4 regions of the Trichococcus flocculiformis genome follow, and region 3 is predicted to be linked to each of the others. Evidence: a T-box and tRNA genes for the amino acid it is inferred to sense, from the RefSeq annotation. Region 3 holds a T-box; the other regions hold tRNA genes.

Region 1 (2,175 bases), 1.4 Mb from region 3:
GTCGGCTCATCGCATCCTGGGGCTGTAGTCGGTCCCAAGGGTTGGGCTGTTCGCCCATTAAAGCGGTACGCGAGCTGGGTTCAGAACGTCGTGAGACAGTTCGGTCCCTATCCGTCGCGGGCGTTGGAAATTTGAGAGGAGCTGTCCTTAGTACGAGAGGACCGGGATGGACACACCGCTGGTGTACCAGTTGTTCTGCCAAGAGCATCGCTGGGTAGCTATGTGTGGACGGGATAAACGCTGAAAGCATCTAAGCGTGAAGCCCCCCTCAAGATGAGATTTCCCATCACTTTAAGTGAGTAAGACCCCTGAGAGATGATCAGGTAGATAGGTTGGGAGTGGAAGTACAGCGATGTATGGAGCGGACCAATACTAATCGGTCGAGGACTTAACCAATTTTTAAAAGAAGAAAACTCAAGCGGTGTTTTCGGGTTCCCTTTACTTTTGTAGATTCAGTTTTGAGAGAACAACGTTCTCTTGAAAAATGTGCGGTGACGATGGCAAGAAGGTCACACCTGTTCCCATCTCGAACACAGAAGTTAAGCTTCTTAGCGCCGATTGTAGTGAAGGGTTTCCCTTTGTGAGACTAGGACGTTGCCGCGCATTTCGTTTTTCCGCAATAGCTCAGTTGGTAGTAGCGCATGACTGTTAATCATGATGTCGTAGGTTCGAGTCCTACTTGCGGAGTTTTTCGGTTAAGTCTCATGCATTTAATATGAATAAGATTTTATCGGAACCTTGGAGAGTTGTCCGAGAGGCCGAAGGAGCACGATTGGAAATCGTGTAGGCGGGTTAAACTGTCTCAAGGGTTCGAATCCCTTACTCTCCGTATTCCCAGTATAATAAATATCTTGGTCCGTTGGTCAAGCGGTTAAGACACCGCCCTTTCACGGCGGTAACACGGGTTCGATTCCCGTACGGATCATTGTTTCAAGCCCTGGAGGTTTAGCTCAGCTGGGAGAGCGTCTGCCTTACAAGCAGGATGTCGGCGGTTCGATCCCGTCAACCTCCATTGGTTCCGTGGTGTAGGGGTCAACATGCCTGCCTGTCACGCAGGAGATCGCGGGTTCAAATCCCGTCGGAGCCGTTTTTACAATTTTATTTTGGTCTGATAGCTCAGTTGGTAGAGCACTTGATTGAAGCTCAAGGTGTCGGCGGTTCGAATCCGTCTCGGACCATTTTTTATATGATGGAGGGATAGCGAAGTGGCTAAACGCGGCGGACTGTAAATCCGCTCTTTCGGGTTCGGCAGTTCGAATCTGCCTCCCTCCATTTTTTTTGGATTAAAATCCAAGGTTGTTCCATAGGGGTATAGTTTAAAGGTAGAACTACGGTCTCCAAAACCGTCAGTGTGGGTTCAATTCCTACTACCCCTGTTGTTTAACTTAATATTATGGCGATCGTGGCGAAGTGGTTAACGCACCGGTTTGTGGATCCGGCATTCGTGGGTTCAATTCCCATCGGTCGCCCTCTTTATTGGGCTATCGCCAAGCGGTAAGGCAACAGACTTTGACTCTGTCATTCGTTGGTTCGAATCCAGCTAGCCCAGTTTTTTTCAAATAGCAATATCTCGGCGGTATAGCCAAGTGGTAAGGCACAGGTCTGCAAAACCTCTATCACCGGTTCAAATCCGGTTACCGCCTTTCCATAAGTACAAGTAAGATGGAAAATTGCATTCTTCATATCATGCCGGCGTGGCGGAATTGGCAGACGCGCTGGACTCAAAATCCAGTGCCCGCGAGGGCGTGCCGGTTCGACCCCGGCCGCCGGTATCACACAGATAAGCTTATGACGATGATCTCATCGTTGTGGGCTTATTTTTTTATGCAGCGAATCTGTTATGGGGTATAATAGAAACAGTGATTTTTATGAGATAAGAAAGCGGGGATGGGTTGATGGGTATCGTTATCAGGAAATATAGCGAGAATGATTTGGGAACAATGGCGAATATTTGGAATCATGTCGTTAAGGAAGGTAAGTATTTCCCCCAAATAGACGGCTTATCACTAAAGGAAGCGACAGCCTTTTTCGCTGAACAAACGTTTACCGGCGTTGCGGAAGAAGATGGGGTAATAGTTGGTTTGTATATTCTTCATCCCAACAACATCGGCCGTTGCGGCCACATCGCGAATGCCTCTTACGCTGTTGCTGCTGATCAGAGAGGAAAGCGCATTG
Region 2 (2,175 bases), 440 kb from region 3:
TACGGATGTTACTCGATACCCCGTCCTTTTAACGGCGGACTCCCGGTTTTTGCTACTATAATTTTCGCATCACGTCTCAGAGATCCATTCACCGACAGCTACAGTGCTTGGCTTTCACTGCCCCAAACTCGCTTTGACTAAACGCCATTGGTTACTACTTCTCATCACAGATTTTATTAATTTAATTTCAATTAATTATAATCCTTTTCTCATTATTGTCAACTGAAAAATATTTGTCTTTCGAAAAACCACTGAGCCCAGGCAATAGAAAAAGAAGCCGTTCATAACAAAGTACTCCTTGTTATGAACAGCTTCTTTTGTGATACCGGCGGCCGGGGTCGAACCGGCACGCCCTCGCGGGCACTGGATTTTGAGTCCAGCGCGTCTGCCAATTCCGCCACGCCGGCATAATTATGAAGAATGCAATGTTCCATTTTGTTGTTATGGAAAGGCGGTAACCGGATTTGAACCGGTGATAGAGGTTTTGCAGACCTGTGCCTTACCACTTGGCTATACCGCCGAGATGTTGCTATTTGAAAAAACTGGGCTAGCTGGATTCGAACCAACGAATGACAGAGTCAAAGTCTGTTGCCTTACCGCTTGGCGATAGCCCAATAAGAGGGCGACTGATGGGAATTGAACCCACGAATGCCGGATCCACAAACCGGTGCGTTAACCACTTCGCCACAATCGCCATAATATAATGTTGAGACAGGGGTAGTAGGAATTGAACCCACACCGACGGTTTTGGAGACCGTTGTTCTACCTTTAAACTATACCCCTATTCAGAGGATGCTTTTTAAAGAAATGGAGGGAGGCAGATTCGAACTGCCGAACCCGAAGGAGCGGATTTACAGTCCGCCGCGTTTAGCCACTTCGCTATCCCTCCATCATATAAAAAAATGGTCCGAGACGGATTCGAACCGCCGACACCTTGAGCTTCAATCAAGTGCTCTACCAACTGAGCTATCAGACCAGAATATTAAGAAAAGCAGAACGGGTTCGTTCAGACCTGAAAGAATTTTAGGAAATCGTTCCGTATGAGCATCGTAGAGCGCAATATGCTAAGAGACTTCCTGCGTCAGCAGGTTAGTCGAATAGTATCCTTGGCTCGTAGAGACAAGGGGTTCCTTTGTCCTTTCCGAAGGGCTAACCCGTGAAGCTAGACATCTTGTAAGAAGTATAGCACACTTTCCAGAAAGTAAAAACGGCTCCGACGGGATTTGAACCCGCGATCTCCTGCGTGACAGGCAGGCATGTTGACCCCTACACCACGGAACCAATGGAGGTTGACGGGATCGAACCGCCGACATCCTGCTTGTAAGGCAGACGCTCTCCCAGCTGAGCTAAACCTCCAGGGATTGAAAATCGTAGAGCCTAGGCTCCGGTGTATCCTGTCTGTGCAACAGCTAGGATAATGATCCGTACGGGAATCGAACCCGTGTTACCGCCGTGAAAGGGCGGTGTCTTAACCGCTTGACCAACGGACCATCTTGTTTATTTTTCTGATAAAGCTACGGAGAAGGAGGGATTTGAACCCTCGCGCCGCGTTAACGACCTACACCCTTAGCAGGGGCGCCTCTTCAGCCACTTGAGTACTTCCCCTAAAAAAGAGAACTCCACTATCTGTATGCTTTATCAATGGGCCTAAATGGACTCGAACCATCGACCTCACGCTTATCAGGCGTGCGCTCTAACCAGCTGAGCTATAGGCCCTTCTTAAAAAAAGCGGGTGAGGAGAATCGAACTCCCGACATCAGCTTGGAAGGCTGGGGTTTTACCACTAAACTACACCCGCATGGCGGCTCCGACGGGATTTGAACCCGCGATCTCCTGCGTGACAGGCAGGCATGTTGACCCCTACACCACGGAACCATGCATTAAAAAAGTAACACTGTGGACTTGCGTCCAATTGCGGGGACAGGACTTGAACCTGTGACCTCCGGGTTATGAGCCCGGCGAGCTGCCAACTGCTCCACCCCGCGATAATGAATAATAAGGAAACACTGTGCGCTTACGCTCAAGTGTATCATGTCTGTACTGTCGCTAAAGCACCAACAGCCATGACAATGGCCTAAGGCCACCAAAGGAGGATAAGGGATTCGAACCCTTGCGCGCTTTTACACGCCTGACGGTTTTCAAGACCGTTCCCTTCAGCCGGACTTGGGTAATCCT
Region 3 (2,175 bases):
TCGTCATATCAAGACACCAACTTTACCAGGAAATATTTCTTTTTGCCGCGGCGCACGAGGATGAAGCGGCCTTCGAAAGAGTTTTCGGCAGTGATGACGAATTCCAAATCCGTGACTTTTTCGCCGTTGATGGAAATGGCGCCGTTTTGGATGTCTTCGCGTGACTGGCGGCGTGACGGTTCGATTCCCAGATCGACCAACCAAGTGACCAATTCCTGTTCCTTCAGGTCGGACTCAAAAGTCGGCATATTTTTGAAGCCTTCGGCGATTTCATCGGCAGTCAATTCCTTCACTTCGCCGGTAAACAGAGCTTCAGTGATCTTCAACGCATCCGCCAAGGCTTGTTCGCTGTGGACGAAGCGCGTCATTTCAGCTGCCAATACTTTTTGGGCTTCGCGTTTGTGCGGCTCAGTTTCCACTTTTTCGGCCAAAGCATCGATCTCTTCCTTTGAAAGGAAAGTGAAGTATTTCAAGTATTTGATGACATCGCGGTCGTCCTGGTTCACCCAGAATTGGTAGAACTCGTAAGGAGTTGTTTTTTTCGGATCCAACCAGACCGCACCGCCGGCAGTCTTACCGAATTTTGTGCCGTCCGCTTTCAGCATCAATGGAATCGTCAAACCGAAAGCTTTTGCTTCTGTACCTTCTTTTTTGCGGATCAGGTCCAAACCGGCAGTGATGTTGCCCCATTGATCCTGACCGCCGATCTGCAGGTTGACGCCCTCATTCTGGAAAAGGTGCAGGAAGTCCATGGACTGCAGAATTTGGTAAGTGAATTCCGTGAAGGAAATACCGGTGTCCAAGCGGCTGGCTACGATATCTTTAGCCAGCATCGTGTTGATGTTGAAATTTTTGCCGAAGTCGCGCAGGAAATCCAACAGTGTCAAATCTTTGGTCCAGTCATAGTTGTTGACGAGGCGGATGTCGGCCGAGCTGTCGGACAGGAACAGTTTCTTCATTTGAGCAGTCAGAGCATTTGCATTCTCGACGACTTGATCCATCGATTGCAGAACCCGTTCCTCGCTCTTTCCGCTTGGGTCGCCGATCGATCCGGTCGCGCCGCCGATCAGGATGACGGGTCTGTGTCCTGCCAATTGGAATCTCTTCAATACGATGAAAGGGATCAGATGTCCGATATGCAGGCTGTCGCCTGTCGGATCGACGCCGCAGTAAAGGCCGATCTGCTCATCCTCCGTTAATTTGCGTAAGCCTTCCGCGTCTGTTTGTTGATTGATGGCACCGCGCCATTCTAACTCGTCGATGATATTCATGTGCTTCATTCCTTTTCTCATAAATTTATATGCAAAAAAATCCCTGTCCAGACAAGAAAATTCTTGTTTGAACAGGGACGATAGTTACCGTGTTACCACCCAGCTTGCAGAGTCATCCGAATCGGAAAGACTTTGCCACTCTGACATGTATCGTATGCCGGACGCTTATGCGCATAAGAAAGCTCCAAAGTGTAATTCGAATCCAGGCTTGCATCAGCTTCCACCAACCGCTGACTCTCTATAGGACAAAATCCCGATTCTACTGTCTTTTTCATCGCTTTTTATTGTATTGGTTAATTGCCGTTAGTATAGCGCAGCAAAACTTCAGATGTCAACCATGACAATAAAAAAAGCAATGTTACATAAATGTTACAAAGCAGAATAAGGCTGCAAATATTACTAATTATGCGGATTCAGATACATTAGACGCGTCTTTTTACAGAATTGTTACAGTTAGGATACAACTTGACGAAACCAAGCTAAAGGAAAAAAAACTATGTTATGATTCATTATGTTGATGAATCTTAAGAAAAACTATAAAAAGTTAAAAGATATATAAGAATTATAACTAACGACAATCGAATGTAAGTGGAGGAATTAGACTTGAAGAAGAAATTAGTGGCTATCGCATTAGCAGGTACGATCCTTGCAACAAGTATAGTAACGCCTTTTACAGCACAAGCAGATGAAATCTTAACAAAAATCCAACAACAAGAAACGAAAATTTCTGAATTGGACAGCAAACAAAGCACTGTAGAGGAAACCTTATCTGTAATCACTGCAGAAGTTGATGCAGCTGAAAAAAGAGCGGAGACTTTATTGGCAAACCGCGTAAAGACGCAAGATGAAATTGCTACTTTGCAAGAAGATATTGCCGAATTGCAAGTTGTCATCGCACAACGCG
Region 4 (2,175 bases), 430 kb from region 3:
TCTGCCTTACAAGCAGGATGTCGGCGGTTCGATCCCGTCAACCTCCATTGCAATATGTATTCTAAACTTATGGTCCGTTGGTCAAGCGGTTAAGACACCGCCCTTTCACGGCGGTAACACGGGTTCGATTCCCGTACGGATCATCATCCTAGCTGTTGCGGCTTTAGTTGCTTTCTAGACAGGATAAGAATGGATGTTAGCTCCATCCAATTATTCCTATTTAAATAGTTTTCAAATTTACGGTCCGTTGGTCAAGCGGTTAAGACACCGCCCTTTCACGGCGGTAACACGGGTTCGATTCCCGTACGGATCATTGTCATGTCTGTTGCGGCTTCGGCTGTTCTGCAGACAGGATACAAATGGAGCCCAACTCCAAGCAACACTTTCCATCTTAATAGTATTTTTAACTTAACGGTCCGTTGGTCAAGCGGTTAAGACACCGCCCTTTCACGGCGGTAACACGGGTTCGATTCCCGTACGGATCATTGTCATGGCTGTTGCAGCTTCAGCTGTTGTACAGACATGAGACACTTGAACATCAGTTCACAGTGTTTCCAGCATTATGGAGGTTTAGCTCAGCTGGGAGAGCGTCTGCCTTACAAGCAGGATGTCGGCGGTTCGATCCCGTCAACCTCCATTGGTTCCGTGGTGTAGGGGTCAACATGCCTGCCTGTCACGCAGGAGATCGCGGGTTCAAATCCCGTCGGAGCCGTTTTGTTTCTGGAAAGTGGGCTATGCTTCTAACAAGATGGCTAGCTTCACGGGTTATCCCTTCGGAAATTAGATAAATTGTACCTATTGCGCTCTACGATGCTCAGTCGGCACAATTCCCTAAATTTCTTTCAGGGCTGAACAAACCCGTTACGCTTTTCTTATTATTTTGGTCTGATAGCTCAGTTGGTAGAGCACTTGATTGAAGCTCAAGGTGTCGGCGGTTCGAATCCGTCTCGGACCACTTTTTATATGATGGAGGGATAGCGAAGTGGCTAAACGCGGCGGACTGTAAATCCGCTCCTTCGGGTTCGGCAGTTCGAATCTGCCTCCCTCCATTGTTTTAAAAAAGCGTACTCTGAATAGGGGTATAGTTTAAAGGTAGAACAACGGTCTCCAAAACCGTCGGTGTGGGTTCAATTCCTACTACCCCTGTCTCAACATTATATTATGGCGATTGTGGCGAAGTGGTTAACGCACCGGTTTGTGGATCCGGCATTCGTGGGTTCAATTCCCATCAGTCGCCCTCTTATTGGGCTATCGCCAAGCGGTAAGGCAACAGACTTTGACTCTGTCATTCGTTGGTTCGAATCCAGCTAGCCCAGTTTTTTCAAATAGCAACATCTCGGCGGTATAGCCAAGTGGTAAGGCACAGGTCTGCAAAACCTCTATCACCGGTTCAAATCCGGTTACCGCCTTTCCATAAGTATAAGTAAGATGGAAAATTGCATTCTTCATATCATGCCGGCGTGGCGGAATTGGCAGACGCGCTGGACTCAAAATCCAGTGCCCGCAAGGGCGTGCCGGTTCGACCCCGGCCGCCGGTATATTGATGCATCAACGTTTTCGGACGTTTGATGCATCTTTTTTTGGCGTTTTAATGAAAATAATCATCATCTTCAAAATTTGATTGCATTTTTTTCCGGTATTGTATTGGTGAAACATAAAATTCATCTTTGAAACAGCGAGAAAAATGGTCAGTAGAGTTGTATCCGACGGCTTCGCTAATTTCTGATATTTTTTTCTCAGAATACTTCAGTAATAGCACTGCATTATCCACTTTATACTTGTTTACAATTTCATTATAGGAAGATCCCATCAATCTTTTTATCTGTTTGCCTAAGTATGCCGCATCATAATTGAATTTTTCACCTAGAAATTGCAACGATACTGATTGGTAGTTATTTTTTATGTATGCCAGTATGGGAGTGATTTGCGAAGAAATCGTGTTTGTTGGCTTGAAGTATAGATAGGTGTTGCTAAAATTTCTTAACACTTCATTCAAAAATATATTGATGTAGCTGCAGCAAACGGCATTTGCATTCGGTTCATTGGAGTGGGATTCAATAAAAATATTCTTGATGATTTCGCAAAATTTCTCACTAGGTGGAACTACAAACAGCAAGTAATTTTTATTGGAAGTGTATAAACTATTGTGAAAGAATTGAGACAGCAGGCTATCAT

Evidence for each region. The T-box of region 3 lies ahead of tyrS (tyrosine--tRNA ligase). A T-box ahead of a tRNA ligase gene usually reads a tRNA of that ligase, here a tRNA-Tyr.
Region 1: it has a tRNA-Tyr gene. The T-box ahead of tyrS (tyrosine--tRNA ligase) is inferred to sense a tRNA for this amino acid. The anticodon was not compared.
Region 2: it has a tRNA-Tyr gene. The T-box ahead of tyrS (tyrosine--tRNA ligase) is inferred to sense a tRNA for this amino acid. The anticodon was not compared.
Region 4: it has a tRNA-Tyr gene. The T-box ahead of tyrS (tyrosine--tRNA ligase) is inferred to sense a tRNA for this amino acid. The anticodon was not compared.

Annotation. Positions count from the first base shown of each region.
Region 1 is NZ_OY759718.1:1,349,055-1,351,229, forward strand. Features, by position in the region: rRNA gene ACKPCD_RS06485 (23S ribosomal RNA) at 1-396, shown strand, start outside; rRNA gene rrf (5S ribosomal RNA) at 488-603, shown strand; tRNA gene ACKPCD_RS06495 (tRNA-Asn) at 614-687, shown strand; tRNA gene ACKPCD_RS06500 (tRNA-Ser) at 741-829, shown strand; tRNA gene ACKPCD_RS06505 (tRNA-Glu) at 854-925, shown strand; tRNA gene ACKPCD_RS06510 (tRNA-Val) at 940-1,012, shown strand; tRNA gene ACKPCD_RS06515 (tRNA-Asp) at 1,015-1,087, shown strand; tRNA gene ACKPCD_RS06520 (tRNA-Phe) at 1,106-1,178, shown strand; tRNA gene ACKPCD_RS06525 (tRNA-Tyr) at 1,192-1,272, shown strand; tRNA gene ACKPCD_RS06530 (tRNA-Trp) at 1,306-1,376, shown strand; tRNA gene ACKPCD_RS06535 (tRNA-His) at 1,397-1,469, shown strand; tRNA gene ACKPCD_RS06540 (tRNA-Gln) at 1,478-1,549, shown strand; tRNA gene ACKPCD_RS06545 (tRNA-Cys) at 1,573-1,643, shown strand; tRNA gene ACKPCD_RS06550 (tRNA-Leu) at 1,689-1,772, shown strand; gene ACKPCD_RS06555 (GNAT family N-acetyltransferase) at 1,896-2,175, shown strand, end outside.
Region 2 is NZ_OY759718.1:68,143-70,317, forward strand. Features, by position in the region: tRNA gene ACKPCD_RS00465 (tRNA-Leu) at 324-407, opposite strand; tRNA gene ACKPCD_RS00470 (tRNA-Cys) at 450-520, opposite strand; tRNA gene ACKPCD_RS00475 (tRNA-Gln) at 543-614, opposite strand; tRNA gene ACKPCD_RS00480 (tRNA-His) at 622-694, opposite strand; tRNA gene ACKPCD_RS00485 (tRNA-Trp) at 713-783, opposite strand; tRNA gene ACKPCD_RS00490 (tRNA-Tyr) at 809-889, opposite strand; tRNA gene ACKPCD_RS00495 (tRNA-Phe) at 904-976, opposite strand; tRNA gene ACKPCD_RS00500 (tRNA-Asp) at 1,209-1,281, opposite strand; tRNA gene ACKPCD_RS00505 (tRNA-Val) at 1,284-1,356, opposite strand; tRNA gene ACKPCD_RS00510 (tRNA-Glu) at 1,419-1,490, opposite strand; tRNA gene ACKPCD_RS00515 (tRNA-Ser) at 1,518-1,605, opposite strand; tRNA gene ACKPCD_RS00520 (tRNA-Ile) at 1,643-1,716, opposite strand; tRNA gene ACKPCD_RS00525 (tRNA-Gly) at 1,728-1,798, opposite strand; tRNA gene ACKPCD_RS00530 (tRNA-Asp) at 1,800-1,875, opposite strand; tRNA gene ACKPCD_RS00535 (tRNA-Met) at 1,913-1,985, opposite strand; tRNA gene ACKPCD_RS00540 (tRNA-Ser) at 2,088-2,175, opposite strand, start outside.
Region 3 is NZ_OY759718.1:2,716,031-2,718,205, reverse strand. Features, by position in the region: gene ACKPCD_RS12940 (GNAT family N-acetyltransferase) at 1-7, opposite strand, end outside; gene tyrS (tyrosine--tRNA ligase) at 9-1,271, opposite strand; T-box leader at 1,342-1,555, opposite strand; gene ACKPCD_RS12930 (C40 family peptidase) at 1,875-2,175, shown strand, end outside.
Region 4 is NZ_OY759718.1:56,248-58,422, reverse strand. Features, by position in the region: tRNA gene ACKPCD_RS00345 (tRNA-Val) at 1-47, shown strand, start outside; tRNA gene ACKPCD_RS00340 (tRNA-Glu) at 72-143, shown strand; tRNA gene ACKPCD_RS00335 (tRNA-Glu) at 242-313, shown strand; tRNA gene ACKPCD_RS00330 (tRNA-Glu) at 414-485, shown strand; tRNA gene ACKPCD_RS00325 (tRNA-Val) at 565-637, shown strand; tRNA gene ACKPCD_RS00320 (tRNA-Asp) at 640-712, shown strand; tRNA gene ACKPCD_RS00315 (tRNA-Phe) at 883-955, shown strand; tRNA gene ACKPCD_RS00310 (tRNA-Tyr) at 969-1,049, shown strand; tRNA gene ACKPCD_RS00305 (tRNA-Trp) at 1,076-1,146, shown strand; tRNA gene ACKPCD_RS00300 (tRNA-His) at 1,165-1,237, shown strand; tRNA gene ACKPCD_RS00295 (tRNA-Gln) at 1,245-1,316, shown strand; tRNA gene ACKPCD_RS00290 (tRNA-Cys) at 1,339-1,409, shown strand; tRNA gene ACKPCD_RS00285 (tRNA-Leu) at 1,455-1,538, shown strand; gene ACKPCD_RS00280 (helix-turn-helix domain-containing protein) at 1,589-2,175, opposite strand, start outside.